Regions from separate parts of the Zhongshania aliphaticivorans genome, predicted to be linked through region 3. Evidence: predicted binding sites of a transcription regulator. Region 3 holds the regulator's gene; each other region holds the start of a gene.
The links. The regulator PhoB, encoded in region 3, activates phosphate uptake and scavenging genes when phosphate is short. The targets are predictions, from matches to a motif close to TGTCATAAANNTGTAACA.

Region 1 (6,952 bases), 670 kb from region 3:
GGCCACTGGCAGACCCTAAGTGAATATATCCGCCTCTCCCCTAACAGCTCGGAATCACCCCGCTGGCGCTACCTCGCAAAACCGCACTGGCTCGAAGGCCAATATACAAACGCCACCGACCTTAATGCGGATCACCTTAAATTGGCTAGCGAACGGCCTATTATGGCCATTAACGCTGAGCAACAACGCCTTTTTATTGTTCCCGACCAGTGGCCAGAAGCGATCTAAGGGACCCGAGGCAATCCCTAAAGTAGTTGAGGATAGCCCCGACGCCCCTGCAAGCCACCACTGTGAATAAGCAACACCCGAGCCCCTTCGGCAAACTCGCCGTTATTAATCATGCAATCCACGGCATAAGCCATCTTTGCGGTATACACCGGGTCAAGTCGAATACCGTAGCGCGCCTCAAAGCCGAGCATAAATTCTAGCAGCGGCGCCGATAGCCGCGCGTAGGCGCCGCCATGAAATCGATGATCCAGCGACCAATTCGCTCGATGATGATCGAGGGCGAGCTGCAAGCGCTGAATATCAGCGGCCATATACGCCTGCGCTTTTAGCACCGGAATACCAATAAGCTGAACCCCGTCCGCAATTTGCGCTGATACGCCCGCCAAGGTTGTGCCCGTACCGCAAGCTAACACCACGGCATTATAATCCCGCCCATTTCCCGGAATCAGTTCGACAATATCGCGACAGCCCTGGGCACCTAGCACATTGGCGCCGCCTTCAGGTATGAGGTAGGGGTGTTTATACTGGGAGGCAAGCTCAGCGACAAACCCCACGTCGTGACGACGGCGATAATCACTGCGACTCAAAAAATGTAAATGCATTCCCCATGCAACGGCGTCTTGCAGGGTTGGACTTAAGTCACGCCCAGCATCAGCGCGAACGCAGGCCACCGCAGCAAGCCCCTGATCTTGGGCAATTGCAGCCAAAGCATGAAGATGATTTGAGAAGGCACCACCAAAGCTGAGTAAGGTTTCCGCGCCAGCCGCTTTTGCCGCCGATAAATTCAGGGCCAATTTAAACCACTTATTGCCCGGTGCTAGCGCATGCATTTTATCTAGGCGCAAGATATCCACCGTCACGCCCTTCTTAACAAAAGCCCGGTGTATCAAACTCGACACCATTGCCCCGCCGCTTTAATCATCAGCGCAGGGAATCACTATGCTCATGACAGCGATCGCTTTCACCAGGTCGGAATAATCGAGGTCGCATAATTTTGGGTATCGGCTCACCGCAATACTGCCCATTGCTATCCCTATGGCGACAAATAGGCAGGCGATAATGCGCCAACCACTCATGATACTGGCCATCTGGTACTTCGCAGCGTGATGCTACATACGCAAGCGGATCGTTTAAATACCCTGGCATTTCGTCCTGCGATATCACCAGATGCTCAACACCAGGATGGTAGGCGACGAAGACCACGCCTTTTTCAGACATCGTCTGCAGAAGCTGATTATCACTATTTAGCATTAAACCGCGATTCTGCTCACGCAAAACGCTTAGCTCTCGGCGCAAATCAACAATTTCTTTAGCGCGCAAATACAGTTCACGCTCGCGATCGCGCAGCGGTTCAGACAGTTCGACGGCCTGCTCTTTGAGCTGGCGCTCTAAATTTTCAGCGTGCTCGGCGCGCAATACGGCTATTTGTTGCTTGTGATCACGACCGCCACGCTCCATTAGCGCATCGATTTCTTCACTTTTTTGCGCAACGAGACGCTTCTGGCTGGCAAATCGTGACTCGAGCTCTTTAAACCTCACAGTCAAATCAGCTAAATGTTCTTTTTGCGCCTTGATGACCGACTCGCGCTCACGCAATTGCGCAGTTAACTCCTCCCCTTGCTGATCGAGCTTGCGCTGAAAAGCCTCCGCTTGGGTGAGCAAATTTAATTTTTCGGCGTTGCGAGACGCCACTAGCTTAGCGCGATACCGTCGATTAAAGACTGGGCCAAGACTGCCATCAGCTTGCGATTGCTTCACCGATGAGGGGGCTGCACGAGTGTTCGGGCCTTCCGCTGCTGCAGTCGTTACCGTAGCGCGGGCAGGATCAGCACCGGCCGGCGATTTGAAAAAATCGGCAATTCCCGATTGCGGAGCCGCCCGACTATCGCGATCACTAATTATACCGAGCCGATTGCGCTCTGCAGCCGCAATCATGCGCTGGAAAGTCCCGCCAGACCCCATGTCTGGATCCCAGAGTTGGCGGCGATACCAGGCCACAGGGCAGGCACTGCGACAGGCAACCTTAATAGGACCAGCACCAAGGTCCGGGCCATAGCTGGCGTGATCCAGCAAATGCCGCAGCGGAATATTCCAATTACCCGTTACCCGACCGCGGGTATCAAAGCTAATGGTAAAAAAAACCGCCCCTAAAATTTTGAGACTATCCTCAATTTGCACAAAAGCCGCTTGCACTTCGTCGCCAGCAAAATCCGCAATACCGACCACATCATCTAATACTGCTTCAAACTCAGAAAAAAACATCTCTTTAGCGACACTGTCATCTTTGAAGAAAACAACTGCCTCGGTTAATGCCCCCAAGTGAACCTCCCAGCTTTGCTGAATGCACGGCAGTAAGCGCTGATTACGAGAACGACCGATAGCGAAGCATTATAGGAACACAATAGAGAAGCGGATAGTAAAACTGAATAAAATCTGTGTTAGTGCAAATCGACGACGCACGCCGGATAAGCGCAGAGATAATAAAAGAGGGAAGTTGGCGGACCGGACGGGACTCGAACCCGCGACCTCCGGCGTGACAGGCCGGCATTCGGCTCTTCATCATTAACGGGGGACACCGGCATTCATTAAACTGAATTTGCGAAGAAACAGTTTGATGGAGAATACCGATGTCCCACGCAGGAAGAATTATAGGCATACCTGGCCTTGAGATTGAACGGGTAGTCCGCAGGAAAGGGATCGAAGTCTGGGCAAAGCCTGTGCACAGGCCGCCTTGTAAGCATTGTCAGGGCAATGGCCTGAGGATTAAAGCCACGCATCTCAGGACGGTGAAGCACACTCGTCAGGGGAATCAAGTGATGACCTTGCACCTTCGAGTACCCAAGTACCATTGCCAGGAGTGTAAGCGCTATTTTCGTCACGCCTTTACCGGTATTCGTCCGCGTTTTCGCGCTTCAGAAGCCTATCGACTGGAAGTGTTCGAAGCCCACGATGGCGGTGTAACGCAGCGCAAGTTGTCTCGAACCCATCAAATCAGCCCAGCGACGGTAGAGCGTTGGTATCAGCACCATATTAAGCAAAAGCGTTCCGAGGGGGATCGCCGATATTGCCCTCGCGTATTAGGGATAGATGAGCATTTCTTTACCCGTAAAAAGGGTTATGCGACCACGCTTACCGACCTCAAGAATCACAAAGTGTTTGATGTCCAACTAGGACGATCAGAATTGAGTTTGCGCCGCTATTTAAAGGCCCTTGAGGGACGAGAGCGCGTTCAGGTTGTGGTGATGGATCTCTCGGAAACGTACCGCAGCATTGCCCGCCGCTACTTTCCCAATGCCGCGATCGTGGCTGACCGATTCCATGTGGTCAGGCTTATTAACCAGCACTTTTTAAGTGTCTGGAAGCAGCATGATCCTGAGGGCAGAAAGAACCGCGGTTTGATCAGTTTAATGCGTCGCCATCAATGGAATTTGCGGGATGAGCAGCACGCCAACCTTATGCAGTATTTGGCTGAGTACCCAGTGCTGCAAGCACTGTATGTGGCCAAGCAACGATTAATCCGATTTGTGTTGCTCAAGACCCTGACGCGCAAGAAAGCCAGCATCAAGTTGCCGGTATTCATGAAATTGCTTGATGAGCTAGCTGAGAGCCCGCTACGAGCGCTAGCTAACACATTGCGCTCCTGGTTGAAGCCCATTGTGGCCATGTGGCGATTTAGTAAAAGTAACGGAATAACTGAGGGCTTCCACAACAAAATGGAAATGATGACACGACGAGCGTATGGTTTTAGAAACTTTGAAAATTACAGGATGAGAGTGCTGGCCCACTGCGGGTGGGACGGAGTGATTAACAGGGTTTGATGAGTGCTATCCCCCGATAATGGGGTAGAGCCGAAAATTACAGGATGAGAGTGCTGGCCCACTGCGGGTGGGACGGAGTGATTAACAGGGTTTGATGAGTGCTATCCCCCGATAATGGGGTAGAGCCCGGCATTCTAACCAACTGAACTACCGGTCCAGAAACAGCATCAAACCTAATGCGATGCTGGCGCATCATTTAGGCAAGATAAAAATAGGGGAGGTCTAAATAAAAAGTTGGCGGACCGGACGGGACTCGAACCCGCGACCTCCGGCGTGACAGGCCGGCATTCTAACCAACTGAACTACCGGTCCGCATACTTTTACACGATAATGGTGGGTGATGACGGGATCGAACCGCCGACCCTCTGCTTGTAAGGCAGATGCTCTCCCAGCTGAGCTAATCACCCTTCTCATCAATCGAGTGAGGCGCATTCTACAGCAAACTCCCCCCCTGTCAAACACTCTGGGGAAGTTTTTTACATTTTCTTTAAAAAAAGCCTATAACACTGATTTTGCTCATTTTTTATACAGAAAGCAGGCGCCAAGTGGCACTCAAAAATTCATCATCGAGCACTGAACAAGCAACAAGCTGTACACCGCTGCCGGAGCTGATTACCATTGGCGCAAATTTGGCGCAGCATATTCGAACCTTAGCCACCGCCACCTATTAACTAGCCATTAAATTTGCCCGGAGCCCCACGTGGAAATATACAAAGACTTCACCTTTGAAGCTGCCCACCTACTCCCCAATGTTCCCCAAGGCCATAAATGCGGGCGACTCCACGGCCATAGTTTTTTAATCAGACTCTATATAGCTGGCGATATCGATCCACACACTGGCTGGCTGATGGACTTCTCCGATATCAAGCAAATATTTAAGCCTATATACGAGCAACTGGATCACAATTACTTAAATGACATACCGGGCCTCGAAAACCCAACAAGCGAAAATCTCGCTATTTGGATTTGGCAGCAATTAAAACCGATATTGAGTGCACTAAGTCAGGTCGAAGTACGAGAAACCTGCACCAGCGGATGCATTTACCGGGGCGAGTAGCGTTTAAAGCCTGCACCAGCACCGATCATAATTACGCACCACTGCCGCATAAGGGAAAATACGTAACACGTTACATTACTAAACTCTTGACGTAACACTTATTCACAGATAGGGATGAGCAGTCACAAATCCATTACTTAAGCGGTAATATTTAATACAGACATTTCAAAACACATGTAACTTGTTGTATTTTATAGAATTTATTAAAATGACTATTTTTTGAACAATTTGTTAAAGTCCCGATACGCTCTCCCTTTCAAGGCAGAACCTACAAGTTACCCACCAAGTTATCCACAGATACTGTGGACAACCTTGGGCAAATATTCATTCACGAGACGTTACCATAAGAAAAACGTTAGATATTCGCTCAAACTCAAAACCAGCGCATGAATGCAAGATTTTTTTTGAATTATTATTGCTGCAACAAGCGAAATATATCTTTACCTTGGCAGGCAATTAGTCTTGGCGGCGAAACAAGCAATTCAATGAAATATTAATGTAGCATTAGCGTCACAATTTTGTAGGATTGTCATATTTTTGTCATAAACTCCCCCCACAATACTCCCAGTCCAGAACGTTGCGTCACCAAAGCTCAGGTTCACGACATTAATAGAAGACTAAATCAATTAACCCATTTTGCTTTTTGCGGAGAGACATCCATGAAGCGTCTGTTATTACCAGCAAGTATCCTGCTCGCCAGTGGCGCCCAGCTAGCCCATGCCGACCTCAGTTTTTACGGCAAAGCCAATGTCTCTTACCAGCAGACCGACTTGGAGAGCAAAGACACTGAGCAGTGGGAGCTCAACAGTAATGCATCGCGCATCGGGCTAAAAGGCTCCACCCCTATTGATAACACTGGCCTCACCGTTATTTACCAAGCTGAATACGAAATTGCCGTAGACACCGGCACCGCCGACTCCAAAAGCGGCAACACCTTCAAACAGCGCAACACCTTTGTTGGTATTCAAGGCGACTTTGGTACCCTGAGCGCAGGCCAGTTCGATACCGCGACCAAATTACTCGGCAAAGAAGTAGACCAGTTTAACGACTTGGTTATTGGCGACATTAAAAACATCATGGAAGGTGAAAATCGCCAAAAGAACATCGTGCAATACTCCAGCCCCACCGTCCTCGGTGGCCTGAGTTTTACTGCAGCGGTATCTCCCGGCGAAAATCGCGACACCAATGAAGATAATGCCGCCGACGGCAATGTTTTCTCTGTGCAGTACCAAACCAAGCAGTTTTTGTTCGCTGTTGCTCATGACACCGACATCGAAGACTACGACACCACCCGCGCCATTTTCACCACCCGTCTTGGTCCAGTTGATCTCGGCGTGTTGGTTCAAACTGCAGAATTGGCTGGTGAAGTCGATTCCCAGCAAGAAGATAGCGCACTGATTAGCGCCGCATTTAATGCTAGCGACAAATGGGTATTAAAGGCGCAATACGGCGTTGGTGAAACAGAGCTAGTAACCGGTGACCAGGAAAAAACCCAAGCAGCCCTTGGCGCTGATTACAAATTAAGCTCGGCGCTGACTGTCTTTGCCTATGCCGCTCAAGTTGAAAATGACACTGTTGGCGCGATAAGCACCACCGACAGTACTGCTGGCGCTGGCATTTGGTTTAAGTTCTAAATCTGCCACAGCCCAAAAGCCCCGCCAGGCCCTGCCTCGCGGGGCTTTTTGCTATGTTAAAAAAGCCTCTCATCGCCGATAGTGTATATCGCTTAAAGGCCAAATCTCGCCCGACGACCTCAAATCACTCTGACGCTCGACACGACCGAGCAGCAATTGCAGTATGGATAAGACTGTTTGTCCAAAGCGTATTGCTTGCGCCCCCAGAACCCTTG
Region 2 (6,952 bases), 840 kb from region 3:
GGTGTGTGAGCAGCGCTGTACTTTGGGCTTTACTTGGTGTGACGGACGGCGATATTTTGCCGTCGCTGCAAGCTGCTAGCATGAGTGTGGCTACGCTCGCTGCTAGCGCTATTGTTAATGTGTTGTATTTGCGCGTCATTGTTGCCCCTGAGTTCTGTGCAGTCATTGGCCACTATCTAATTATTTTGTACTTAACGGAAGCGCTGTGTTCTTTATTTTTTCCTCGTTTGTCCATTGCAAGCGAATGTCCCACTGCACGGCTTTATCTCCTGGAAGTACTGGCGTCGTTTCGGGATCAATTTCCTTATGCACATTTGTTACCGGCTTTAAATTGGCGTCACGACCATGAATAAAATCTTGGTCGGCAACAATGCTCATATAAGCCTTATTCAAATCTAGCGCGCGGCGTAGCGACGGCGTAATAAGCTGGTACACATCCAGTCCCTGTACCGCTGTAGTATTAAGGCTGCCATCAGCATTAAAAAAGCGTTGGCGAATTTCATTGTTTTCTCTAAATTCATTACCGCCGCCGACGGTACGCAAATAATGGGCAATTTCGCCTTCATTCGCATTTGGGGTGTCTACATTTGGGGCGTCGGGCATGCCGACTAAGTCGATATAGGACCAACCCTCGGCGCCAGTCACCTTGCGAGCAAAGGCAAAGGTTTGATCGATAGTCGAGCCGATAGTGGTATGGCAGCCCATACAAAACAATTGCTCCTCATCGCTTTGTTTGCGCAGCTGACCTTGTTGGTTTTCAATAAATCCCAATAACATCCAGCCAAAACTATTATCGGTGCCTTGGTCGCCACGATGAATAAATTGCGGTAGCAGGCCTTCGACTTTCTCTTGATATTCGTTGCCGTATTTGGACACCAAGTGATTTGGATTGTAGTAGTCATATTTGCGCATATAGCGCAGTTCTTTCATGCGCGGGGGTAGGCCAATGGCGCCGCTCTTATCGATGCCGACGTACCGCACCGAGTGTAAAAATTCGGTGCCAAGAGGGTAGAGCATGGGGCTAAGGACTTCGTCAGCGGCACCGCCAATATAGTGGCTTGGGCGGTGCAACGTTTGGATGATACCTAATTTTCCGTCGGCATTTAGGTCCTGACACACTGCGTTTTCATCAATATCGGGTAGCGAAATTTGATCGAGATCTTTAATCGCCATTTCTAAAATCGAGAGATTGGCCAGATAGGCGTCTCGGGATTCTGGGCTGTTTTGACAGGACGATTGCCGGAATTTAGCCGGTAGGCGAATCATCACATCGTCGGTAGAACCATTGGTGGGCCAAAAAGTACTGGGTAGTGGTTTGTAATTAAAGGCAACCCAGTGACTGCCGTCTTTGGCGATGCCGTGGTGGTCGAAGGCCGCCGCGCCTAGGTGCAAATTTTTAATCTCGGGAATGGGGCCCTGCCAATCCGTCGTGTTTTTTAGTTGATCAATTAATGGGCTGTAATTGTCGGTGTAAAGATAATCGATAACCTGTTGGTCGCTGATCTCAGCCATTGTTTGCCGACGATCTTCAAATAAATTTTGCCAATGGTTGCTTAGGCCCAAATCAGAAAAGGCATACACGCTTTGCAAATTGCTGTCGTTCATAGTGTTGGGGCGGCTGCGGTAGGGGTAGCTCTGGTGGCAGGTCATGCAGGGGTTGTATTGCCCTTCGTGCTTGGTATAGCACTGGGGGGGAATCACTGCCTCGGCATTGTAGAGGGTGTCGCTCGGTGGTAGGCGTAATATCCCCTGACTACCGGCCGCAATTGTTCGGGGAAATTTGAGCTGTGTTAGCACGCTAGCATCTGTTGCCACTGGTTCGTGCTGTACTGCATTTAGCTTGTCTTTAGGCGATGCGTCACAGGCGGCTAAAATGAAAAGAAAAATAAGAATGAGCGCTTTCATGGATTCCTTACCAATAAAAAAAGAGGGCGGATAAATCCGCCCTCTAAACTGCTGTAACACGCGGGTTTTACAGAGCGGGGTCTTCAAACAACCAAATAATATTGTTTTGGTGATTACCGGTGTCTTCACCGATTAATACTCGGCCATCGTCGAGAACCACCAGATTATCGGGGTTGGATATGTTATTTATGTTACAGCGGTTGGTGCTGCGGCTGCCGTCGTAGGGGCCGCCAACAATCGCCGGTGAGAGGGTCTTGATATCGACTAAGCCTGCACTGTTTTTGACCAGTTTCATTCGGTAAACCGCGCCACATTTGCCGTGAGTGCCGTCTAGCTGAATTGCGCCGCTGCTATCTGACATGGTGCTCGTGGTGTCGGACATGGCCATATACATATAGGCTTGTTTGCCATCGGCGGCGCCGTTATTCCACCAACTATCGGCAAGACCGAAGTTGATATTAACGCCTTCCATTTTATTGAACTCGGCAGTTGCACCCATTGCTGCGGCTGCTTTGCGGCTCTCAAGAAAACCAATACGGTCGTCAGTAAACGGATTGCTGGCCACCGTGCCGCTAGTGTCGAGGTCGGCGTTCAATTTTGACTCGGCGTAGTCATTGATTTGCTGTGTGGTAATTTGCTTGGCATCGGCTAAAGTGCCGTTAAAGCTAGCGATAGCCGCTTCGATGGTGGCTTCATTACCCGTGGCGATATTAATCCACTCAATGGCGAAAGCGGCTTCAGCAGGGTCCTTAACACCGGCAGATTGCGTAGCTTTAGCTGCGTAGAGTGAACCTGAGCTCATGTCGCTGGGGTTGTCTGCTACAAACTTAAACAATACGGTGCCGCTGCCGTCATCGCTTAAGAACACAGTGCGTAAATCTGGCATGACTACCGCGTTCTCGTGGGAGAAGCGGCCCATGAGTTCTAGCTTGTTCATGGTGACATTGGCCACGTCAGCAGCGGCAACAGTGCCGCCGGTGCCAATTTCTACGATATAACCGTAGTCGTAGGGATTGCCCCAGTTACCACTGCCGTCGGTTGGGAAACCGCGATATTCGGCAATGGATTTGGCTTCGTTGTTGGTGGCGCTATACCAGTTGGCGGTGTTGTCAAAATACAGCTCTTCAGATGTTAATGGCGTGCCCCAGGGGCTCAATGTGCCAAAGCAGTTAACCCACGTGCCTTTAACAGACGAGAAATCTAACATTCCCTCCTGAGTAACCGCATAGGTACTGCTCAGTTTGATGCGGCTCATGCCGCCGGGTCGATCTTCCCAGTTGGAATACAGAAAGTAACCGGTGCCGCCATCAGAAACCGCCGCGTTAAAGTCGGGGTCGTTAGAGCTTTTTAATACCGTGCTGCCATCTGCCGCAACGATGTCGCCCATTTGTTTGCCGCTGGCGAGGTCATCGTTTTGCTGCGCCAGTACCATGTAGGTACCGGCGGCGCTGAGTACTCGCTCTTTATCGGCGGTGGTAATAGGGAAGTCCATGGCGGCGACATTGCCGAGATTATTTACATCGACATTCATAAATGCGCCGATGGTGCCCTTATCAATAGTCTTGCCGTCGACATCCATGGTGGTGTTGGAGCCGCTTGGGTGCTGGATGTTGCTGAACAACACGCCGTCGCTATTAACGAACAAGCCGGTAAACTCCGCACCCAATGGCGCTGAGGCAAAACGCTTTAGGGCTGCACCTTCTAGGCCGTCCTTGCCATCATTTCCATTTGCGCCGGGTGCACCAGCTGATCCTGGCGCGCCAGCCGAACCTGGGTTGCCAGCGGCGCCGTCTACACCGGCGGGGCCGCGGTCACCATCGTCACCGCCACAAGCGCTCAGGCCCGCTGCGAGAATGCTCGCTATAGAGAGTTGTAATAATGCCCTTTTCATAATTATTCCCGTCGTTGGTGGGTAGGAGATATTTAAAACCGCATCAGTGTAGGTGGGGGCTGTTACAGAATAGGGACGATAAAATGTCAGTATTAGTGCGTTTTTATGACAAGGCGCTCAGCCAAAACATGAGCGACTCAATATGGTGCGTCCATCCTTATTTGGTGCACTAATTTGCACTTATTGGATGCCTTATTTGCCTTTAAATTACCGTTAATGTATTAATAATGGGCCATTACGGTGTTTGGCATGTAATGTGTATAGTGTTTTGTGTCCGCACTCTTGGTGGCATTGGACACGACACAAAAAATGGAAAGCTAGGGTTCCGGTTGCGACTATTTCTATAGGTAAAGCAACGACTGGTCCGAGAGCTTTCGACCTTCAGAGTACGTGGCTAGGCTGCAAGAAGGTTACACGGCGGGACAAAAGCCCGGGAGACGAACGGCGATATGCGCCAGGAGTGCTCTATGAAACCGTGTGAAACCTCTGGAGGTTCAACGATGAAGCGACTTTCCGCTTTACTGCTTACACTCACATTTTCTTCGTTTTCTGCTGCAGCTACCGATAGCTTTAAGGTGTGTTGGTCAATTTATGTGGGTTGGATGCCTTGGGGCTATGCCGCCGAGCAGAAGATCATGGATAAGTGGGCTAAAAAGTACGACCTCGATATCGAAGTGGTACAAATCAACGATTACATCGAATCCATTAACCAATACACCACGGGCGAATTTGCCGCCTGCGCCATGACCAATATGGATGCCCTCACCATTCCTGCTGCTGGCGGCGTCGATAGCACGGCCCTGATTGTTGGCGACTTCTCTAACGGCAATGACGGTGTGGTCTTAAAAGGCTCCGACAAACTCAAAGACATTAAAGGTCAGCGCGTAAATTTGGTTGAGCTGAGCGTTTCTCACTACCTGCTCGCTCGCGGTTTAGAGAGCGTGGGCATGAGCGAGTCAGACGTTACCGTGGTAAACACCTCCGACGCTGATATGGTCGCGGTATTCCCCACCGACGGGGTTACGTCGGTGGCAACGTGGAATCCACTGCTTAGCGAAATTACCAGCATGCCAGGAGCGAATAAGGTTTTTGATTCCTCGCAAATTCCAGGTGAAATAATCGACTTAATGGTTATTAACACCGAGGTCTTGAAAGCCAATCCGAAATTGGGCAAAGCATTGACCGGCGCATGGTATGAAATCATGGCCACCATGAGCGCCAAGGATAAAACCGGAATTGCAGCGCGCACTACCATGGGTGTGGCATCGGGCACCGATTTAGCCGGTTACGAAGCCCAGTTGGCGAGTACCCAAATGTTTTACACGCCCGCAGAAGCAGTTGCCTTTACCAAGAGTGCGGCCTTAAAAACCACCATGAAGAATGTGGCGGAATTTTCCTTTGCCCACGGCTTGCTAGGTGACGGTGCACCCGACGCTGGCTTTATCGGCATTGAAACCCCATCTGGTGTTTATGGTAACAAAGCCAATATCAAACTCCGTTTTGACCCCAGCTATATGCAAATGGCGGCAGACGGCAAACTGTAAATCTCGCGTTTGACGAGATCACCCTCCAACAACAGGGAGGGAGACTAAGCCTGTAGATTACGGGTAACAACAATCAGGCGCAGGGATGCGCCTACCTTCAACCACCTTTCGCTTTGCCAACAGCGTATGCACTCGGGTTTAGCAAATTTATGAAACGACTGATCAATGTACGACCCAGTCGAGTATGGCGGATTGGTCTAGCCCTACTGCCTTTTGCAGTGATTTTACTGCTGTATATCTCGGCATCTGACGCGCGGCTTGCTGAAAACCCCCAAGACAAATTACTGCCGAGCTTCACCCAAATGGGCGATGCTATTAATCGCTTGGCCTTTGAGCCGAGCAAGCGCAGTGGCGACTATTTATTTTGGCAAGACACCCTAAGCAGTTTGCGTCGTTTGGGCATTGGTATGGCGATAGCCGCGTCTCTGGGTATGTTATTCGGTTTGCTGACCGGCGCCTTGCCGGTCGTCAATGCCAGCTTTGCGCCGCTGCTTACCGTGGTGTCGCTGGTGCCGCCAATGGCCTTGTTGCCAGTATTGTTTATTGTGTTCGGCTTGGGCGAGGTGTCTAAAGTTGCCTTGATCGCCATTGGTATTACCCCGTTTATCGCCCGCGATATTCAAAAGCGCAGTTTAGAAATTCCTCGCGAGCAACTCGTCAAAGCCCAAACCTTGGGTGCCAATAGCTGGCAAATTATTGTGCGGGTGTTAATTCCGCAATTGCTGCCGCGCTTGATAGATGCAGTGCGCTTGTCCTTGGGCTCGGCGTGGTTATTCCTAATTGCTGCTGAGGCCATCGCTTCGACTGACGGCTTGGGCTACCGCGTGTTTTTAGTTCGGCGCTATTTGTCTATGGATGTGATCCTGCCCTATGTGGCGTGGATCGCCCTGCTGGCCTTTATTATCGATTACGCCCTCGCCAAACTCAGCGCCGTTGCCTTCCCTTGGCATGCCCAGCAGGAGGGCAAGTCATGATTGAAATTCGCAATGTTTGGAAACGCTTCGACGACAACATTATTTTGGAAAATATTTCGGCCACGGTAAAAGAAGGTGAGTTCGTTACCCTGGTTGGTGCCTCTGGCTGCGGTAAAAGCACTTTCTTGCGAATGCTACTGGGCACTGATTCGCCGTCGCAAGGTAGTATTTTGCTGGACGGCAAAGCAATACCGAACGAACCCGATTCGGGTCGCGGTGTGGTATTTCAGCAGTACTCGGTTTTTCCGCACTTAACAGTATTAGAAAACGTGGCGATTGCCCGCGCTTTTGAACGCAGTAAATTAGGTTTTTTATGGGGCGCAGGGAAGAAAGCCGCGCGGGAAGAGGCGGCAGACTTACTCAATATTGTTGGCTTAAGTCACATGTTGCATCGCTACCCAGATGAACTGTCTGGGGGCATGCGTCAGCGCTTGGCGATTGCTCAAGCCCTTATTTTAAAACCGCGCATTTTATTATTAGACGAACCCTTTGGTGCCCTCGACCCCGGTATTCGCGCCGATATGCACGAGCTGGTTTTAAATTTGTGGCGCAAACACAAACTCACCGTGTTTATGGTCACCCACGATCTAAAAGAAGGCTTTCACCTTGGCACCCGTCTGTGGGTATTCGACAAACTG
Region 3 (6,952 bases):
GTATTCAGGCTTTTACAAATGCTGGGGTAAACGCAGGACAGGCGGCGACAGCGGCTTTCGATTTCGGTGCTTTTGCAATTTAGGCGCCACATATTGGCGGTGGGACCGCCTAAATCAGAAATGACGCCGGTGAATTCTGGGGTCATATCCCTGATTTTTTCTACTTCTTTGACGATAGATTCGTGAGAGCGGCTTTGAATGATCCGTCCCTCGTGCTCAGTGATCGAGCAGAAACTACAGCCGCCAAAGCAGCCGCGCATGATGTTTACTGAGAAGCGGATCATCTCGTAGGCAGGGATCTTGGCCTCGCCATAAATTGGATGAGGCTTGCGCTGGAACGGACGCTCAAAGACCCAGTCGAGCTCTTCAGTGCTCAATGGAATTGGTGGTGGGTTCAACCATACTTCCTGGTCGCCGTGACGTTGAATCAAAGCTCTGGCGTTGCCTGGATTGGTTTCCAAATGCAACACCCGGGCGGCGTGCGCATAATTTACGGGGTCGTTTTTAACGACCTCGTAATCAGGCAGGCGGATGACGGTTTTGGCAGCGTCAGTACCTGCTTTACGGGCTTGCAGGGGATCGATAATTCTTACCGCCTGCACCGCTTCAACTGCGGCCTCTGCGTCGGGATTTTCTTCGTTCTTTTTACAGCTCTCGGTGGCACTGGTGTCAACGTAAGGGCTGGTGATCGGATCGACCTTGCCGAGCTGGTCAACACTGGAGGAGTCAATGACTGTCCAGCCGCTGGGCACATCGCGGGTAACAAAAGCAGTGCCGCGCAGATCGCGAATACTGTCAATGCTGTCGCCACGGCCAAGACGGTGTGCCACGTCAATAATTGCACGTTCGGCGTTGCCATAGAGCAGTAAATCGGCTCTGGAATCGAGTAGTACCGAACGTCTAACCTTGTCGCTCCAATAGTCGTAGTGGGCGATTCGGCGCAAACTGGCTTCAATCGAGCCAATAATAATTGGCGTGTCTTTGTAGGCTTCTCTGCAGCGCTGGGAATAGACAATCACCGCGCGATCTGGACGCTTACCACCTTCGTTGCCCGGCGTGTAGGCGTCATCATGGCGAAGGCGACGGTCGGCGGTGTAACGGTTAATCATGGAGTCCATATTGCCAGACGCCACCCCAAAAAACAGATTGGGTTGCCCTAGGGCTTTAAAGGGTTCGGCGGATTGCCAGTCGGGCTGGGCAATGATGCCCACGCGAAAGCCTTGGGCTTCCAGTACTCTGCCGATAACCGCCATGCCAAAACTGGGGTGGTCGACATAGGCGTCACCGGTCACAATGATGATGTCGCAGCTATCCCAGCCCAATGCGTCCATTTCCTCGCGAGAGGTGGGCAAATAGGATGCGGTACCGAAACACTCGGCCCAGTAGGGGCGGTGACTAAAGATGAGTTTTGGAGTTTGTATTGCTGAAGACATAGAGGTAGCGCAGGAATCCGAATAAACGAGCATTATACGTGAAAACGGCGACACTTGCTGGATGTTAAGCTGTCGCGGCTAAATATAAATAGCTTTACTAAGTGCTTGAATTTTTAGGTAAATAAGGGATAAATGAGTGTCTCAAACGCGACTCGCTACGGAATGAGGTTAAAAATGGAATGGTTAGACGCAAATATTGCCTACTGGCACTGGATGGTTTTGGGTCTTTTGTTGGTTGCGACTGAGTTATTTGTTCCTATTTTTGTCATGATTTGGTTTGGCGCCAGCGCCATTGCGGTCGGCTTGATATTGTTGGTGGTCGACCTGAGCTTGGTCGTGCAAATGTTATTTTGGCTGAGCTTGTCGGTGCTCGATTTAGTGGTGTGGTTTAAATTTATTCACCCCAAAATGAAGAATAAGACTTTGTCGGGTATGTCCCGAGAGCAAGTGATAGGGCAGGAGGGCATGGTTATTCGGCTTGGCCCGGAAATAGAGCAAGGCACCATACGTTTTTCTATACCGGTGCTGGGCAGCGATGAGTGGCAGTTTATATGCCGAGAACACGTTGCCGTTGGCGACAGATTAGTTGTGGAGGACATATCGGGGAACACGCTTATTGTCCGGTCTCAGCGCGGCGCGGCGTAACATACAAGACCAACTGAATCAGAGAACAAGGAGTATTGCGATGGATGGCTTGGCAGTAGTAATAGCATTGGCAATTTTGGTTATTGTCACGCTTATGAAGGGGGTGCGCACGGTACCGCAAGGCTATAAACATATTGTGCAGCGCTTGGGTAAATACCATGTAACCTTGAATCCGGGATTGAACTTCATTATTCCCTATATCGATGACGTGGCTTATAAATTAACGACCAAGGATATCGTGCTCGATATTCCCTCGCAGGAAGTTATTACCGAAGATAATGCGGTGATCATTGCCAATGCGGTTGCTTATATTAATATTGTTGCCCCAGAAAAAGCAGTGTATGGGGTTGAAAACTACACCTTTGCGATTCAAAACTTGGTACAGACTGCATTGCGTTCTATTGTCGGCGAAATGGCGCTGGATTCTGCACTGTCATCGCGAGATCAGATCAAAGCGAAATTGAAAGCGGCGATTTCAGAGGATATTGCAGACTGGGGGATAACCCTGAAAACCGTCGAGATTCAGGATATCAATCCCTCACCGACGATGCAGGCAGCGATGGAAGAGCAGGCGGCGGCAGAGCGTCAACGTCGCGCCGCAGTGACCAAGGCTGAGGGAGAGAAGCAAGCAGCTATTCTAGAGGCAGATGGCCGCTTGGAGGCGTCGCGCCGTGATGCCCAGGCGCAGGTTGTATTGGCTAAGGCCAGTGGCGCCGCAATTACTTTGATTTCTGAGGCAGTGGGTAATGAAGAGTTGCCGGTATTGTATTTATTGGGCGAAAAATACACCGAGGCCCTATTGCGCCTGTCTTCGTCTAATAACGCAAAAACGGTTGTTTTACCGGCTGATTTGCCTCAGGCATTGCGTGGCATATTGAATAAAGCCTAATTTAGGATTGAGTGTTTTACATGGATCATACTTATCGTTTAGTGATTAGCTGTCCCGACCGCGTGGGCATTGTTGCGCGGGTTAGCCAATTTGTCGCGGAGCACGGCGGTTGGCTTACCGAGGCGAATTATCACGCAGATGCAGAAAGTAACTGGTTTTTTATGCGCAATGAGATTCGCGCGGAATCCTTAAAAGTTAGCGCTCAGGCCTGTCGCGAGGCCTTTGCGCCATTAGCGGCTGAATATGGCATGCACTGGGCGCTGGTCGATTCTGCTGTTAAGCGCAAGGTTGTAATACTGGCGAGTCACGCCTCCCACTGTCTGGCTGATATATTGCACCGTTGGCACAGTGGCGAATTAGACTGCGATATACCCTGTGTTATTTCTAACCACGAAAACCTGCGTAGCATGGTGGAGTGGCATGGTATTCCCTTTGAGTTTGTCGCCATTGACCCAAACAACAAAGCACCCGCACACGCCAAGATTATGGCGCTGGCCCAGAGCTATGAGGCAGATTGCGTGGTGTTAGCGCGCTATATGCAAATTATTCAGCCCGAGTTTTGCCAAGCTTATGCAGGGCGAATGATTAACATACACCATAGCTTCCTGCCCTCATTTATCGGCGCAAACCCCTATCAGAAAGCTTTTGATAGGGGGGTTAAGTTAATCGGTGCCACTTGCCACTACGTTACTGAGCGGCTGGATGAAGGTCCGATTATTGAACAAGACGTAATTCGGGTGTCCCATCGGCATAGCAAAGATGACCTTGTTAGACTCGGCAAGGACGTCGAAAAATCGGTGTTGGCGAGAGCGCTGCGCAACCACTTGGAAGATCGCGTTTTGGTGCATGGGAACAAGACCGTAGTGTTTGATTAATCAAGTGAAATTTAAACTGTCATAAAATTGTCACTTAAAATGGTTTTAATGCAGCCTACGAATTTTACAAAAAAAGGTTAATGGAATGACGTCAGCCACCATATTGATTGTCGACGATGAAACCGCAATCCGTGAAATGATACGGGTGGGTCTTGAATTGGCGGGTTATGAATGTCTGGAGGCAAGCAATGCCCAGGATGCCCACGGTATAATTGTTGATCAGCGCCCTGATCTTGTGCTGCTGGACTGGATGATGCCGGTCACTAGTGGTTTGGAATTGTTGCGGCGCCTACGCCGGGATGAACTGACCAGGGATTTGCTGGTGATTATGTTGACCGCCAAAGATGATGAAGACAATCGGGTGCAAGGTCTTGATGTCGGTGCCGATGACTATATCACCAAGCCTTTTTCGTCTCGTGAGCTGATGGCGCGCATTAAAGCCATTATGCGTCGATCGACAAATCGTGACGAGGAAGAAAGTATCGAAGTCGCGGGGCTGAAATTAGACCCCAGTAGCCACCGAGTATTTGTTGATGCAACTCCATTAGATATGGGGCCCACCGAATTTAAATTATTAAAATTCTTTATGACTCATCAGGAGCGAGCGTATAGTCGCGGCCAGCTTCTTGATCAGGTATGGGGCACCAATGTTTACGTTGAAGAGCGTACGGTCGATGTCCATATTCGTCGCCTTCGCAAAGCATTGCAAACTGAGCTAAGAGACTGCGGCCTTTTAATTCAAACAGTTCGTGGAACCGGTTACCGGTTTTCGACAACAGGTGTCTGCGCATAGCGCAAAATAATGCGGTATTACAGTTGGAAGGCAGAATTATTGCGGGTCGGCATACCACTCCTAGTGGTTGCGGCAGGCTGCGCGTTATTCGATCTTGGGCTATTGCCGCTATTGGCGGCGGCGTTGTTGGCATGCGCGTGGCTGTTGCGGCATTTACAGCGGTTGTCTGACTGGCTGTATAGCGGCGCGAAGTCAGATCCACCAGAGGCTGCAGGGATGTGGGGTCAAGTTTTTGATGTAATCTACGATATGCAGCGGGAATCGTCGCAGGACAGTGACCGCTTGCAGGCAATGATTGATTATTTGCACGCTTCGTTTGCCTCGATGTCGGACGCGGTAGTCATGCTTGATCCCTACGGCAATATCGAGTGGTGTAATGCCTCTGCCCACGATTTATTGGGTTTAAGAGAAGAGGGTGATAAAGGCCGTCAGCTGGTTAATTTGCTGCGCAGTCCGGCGTTTCTCCGCTATTTCGAGGCTGAGCGCTATCAAGCCCCGCTGGAAATGGTGTCGCCAGTCAATGGCCTCATTAATTTGAGTATTAGCGTCAGCTTCTTTGGTAAGCGCAATCGTCTTTTGTTTGCCCGCGATGTCACCCGAACCCACCGCTTAGAACAAATGCGCAAGGATTTCGTTGCTAATGTCTCCCATGAGTTGCGCACGCCACTCACGGTTATTAACGGGTACCTAGAGACGTTTTCTGAGCATGGCGGTGCAAATCCCCGCTGGGACAGAGCTGTGGATCAAATGCTGCAGCAATCTCGGCGCATGAATCTATTGATTCATGACCTGATGATGCTGTCGCGTTTGGAGTCGGTACCGAAATTGGCCGACGAGAGTGTCATTCAGCTGCGTCCCTTGATGGAAATGATTCGCGAAGAGAGCGGCACGGCGGCCAAGAGTGCCCGGCGTATTGAAATTGAATGTGACGATAATATTGCAATTAATGGCAATCCAAATGAATTGCGCAGTGCATTTTCAAATTTAGCGGTCAATGCGGCGCGCTACACTAAGGAGAATGATCGAATCATCCTGCGCTGGTATCAGGATGATTACCACGCCTATTTTGAAGTGGAAGACACCGGTATCGGCATCGAGCCCCAATACATTCCTCGATTAACCGAACGATTTTACCGCGTCGATCAGAGCCGATCCCTTGATACAGGGGGCACTGGCCTTGGTTTGGCAATAGTTAAGCATGTGCTGATTCGTCACCGAGCTGAATTGCGAATTCGCAGTGTGCCCGGTAAAGGCAGTGTCTTTACCTGTGTTTTTCCTAAGTCGGTGGCGGTGCCTGTTAAGGCGAAGCAGCTAAACTGAGCGCAATTATTACAGTCTCTGTCACAAAGTTGTCATAATTCGACTATAAAGTAGCTTCACTGAAGTAGCTTACATTGGTTTAGGAGTGTCGAAGTGAAGATTAAATATTTAGTAGCAAGTGCAGTTGTGGCCGCGTCTGCAGTGGGCGCAGTTGCTGATACCCGCGTGGACAGCGCTTTGCCAGACTACGTCACCGTGTCTGGTGTGTCAGGTAATTTGTCCAGCGTCGGCTCAGATACCCTAGCCAATTTAATGACCTTGTGGGGCGAAGACTTCAAACGTAACTACCCCAATATTAATATCCAAATCCAAGCCGCAGGTTCATCTACGGCGCCACCGGCTTTAACTGAAGGCACCTCGAATATCGGCCCCATGAGCCGTAAAATGAAGGACAAAGAACTTGAGTCCTTTGAAACCAAGTTTGGCTATAAGCCCACCGCAGTTCCTGTCGCAATCGACGCCTTAGCTGTTTTTGTTCACAAGGATAACCCGATTGCTGGCATGACCATGGCGCAGGTCGATGCGGTATTCTCCAGTACCCACAAGTGCGGTCATAGCGCGAATGTGAACACCTGGGGTGGACTAGGCATGACTGGCGGCTGGAAATCGCGCGATATCCAAATGTTTGGCCGTAACTCTGTGTCGGGTACCTACGGGTACTTTAAAGAAGAAGCGCTGTGTAAAGGTGATTTTAAAAATGGCGTGAACGAGCAGCCTGGCTCTGCGTCGGTTGTGCAGTCGGTTTCGACGTCTATTAACGGTATTGGTTATTCTGGGATTGGTTACAAAACCTCCAGTGTTCGCGCCGTACCGCTGGCCAAAGATGAAAAGAGCAGTTTTGTAGACGCTAACGCTGAAAATGCGACTAAAGGCAGCTATCCCTTGTCTCGTTTCCTCTACGTTTACGTGAATAAGGCGCCGAACAAGCCGCTAGCGCCGCTGGAGCGTGAGTTCATAAAGTTGGTTTTGTCTAAGCAAGGTCAGGAAGTAGTGGTTA

Region 1: AZF00_RS06845 (porin) is a predicted target of PhoB. The motif match lies at 5,631-5,648, and genes of this name have one in related genera.
Region 2: AZF00_RS13645 (alkaline phosphatase PhoX) is a predicted target of PhoB. The motif match lies at 3,890-3,907, and genes of this name have one in related genera.

Annotation. Positions count from the first base shown of each region.
Region 1 is NZ_CP014544.1:1,564,511-1,571,462, reverse strand. Features, by position in the region: gene AZF00_RS06885 (DUF1853 family protein) at 1-228, shown strand, start outside; gene AZF00_RS06880 (1-aminocyclopropane-1-carboxylate deaminase/D-cysteine desulfhydrase) at 246-1,130, opposite strand; gene AZF00_RS06875 (hypothetical protein) at 1,150-2,547, opposite strand; gene AZF00_RS06865 (ISL3 family transposase) at 2,856-4,046, shown strand; tRNA gene AZF00_RS06860 (tRNA-Asp) at 4,282-4,358, opposite strand; tRNA gene AZF00_RS06855 (tRNA-Val) at 4,378-4,453, opposite strand; gene AZF00_RS19695 (hypothetical protein) at 4,592-4,717, shown strand; gene queD (6-carboxytetrahydropterin synthase QueD) at 4,747-5,103, shown strand; gene AZF00_RS06845 (porin) at 5,763-6,737, shown strand.
Region 2 is NZ_CP014544.1:3,078,068-3,085,019, reverse strand. Features, by position in the region: gene AZF00_RS13655 (alkaline phosphatase family protein) at 1-139, opposite strand, end outside; gene AZF00_RS13650 (Aq_1262 family (lipo)protein) at 181-1,905, opposite strand; gene AZF00_RS13645 (alkaline phosphatase PhoX) at 1,973-3,796, opposite strand; guanidine-I (ykkC/yxkD leader) riboswitch at 4,103-4,235, shown strand; gene AZF00_RS13640 (putative urea ABC transporter substrate-binding protein) at 4,297-5,340, shown strand; gene AZF00_RS13635 (ABC transporter permease) at 5,490-6,314, shown strand; gene AZF00_RS13630 (ABC transporter ATP-binding protein) at 6,311-6,952, shown strand, end outside.
Region 3 is NZ_CP014544.1:2,234,417-2,241,368, reverse strand. Features, by position in the region: gene AZF00_RS09980 (YgiQ family radical SAM protein) at 1-1,433, opposite strand, end outside; gene AZF00_RS09975 (NfeD family protein) at 1,608-2,078, shown strand; gene AZF00_RS09970 (SPFH domain-containing protein) at 2,119-2,967, shown strand; gene purU (formyltetrahydrofolate deformylase) at 2,988-3,842, shown strand; gene phoB (phosphate regulon transcriptional regulator PhoB) at 3,928-4,635, shown strand; gene phoR (phosphate regulon sensor histidine kinase PhoR) at 4,645-5,955, shown strand; gene AZF00_RS09950 (PstS family phosphate ABC transporter substrate-binding protein) at 6,049-6,952, shown strand, end outside.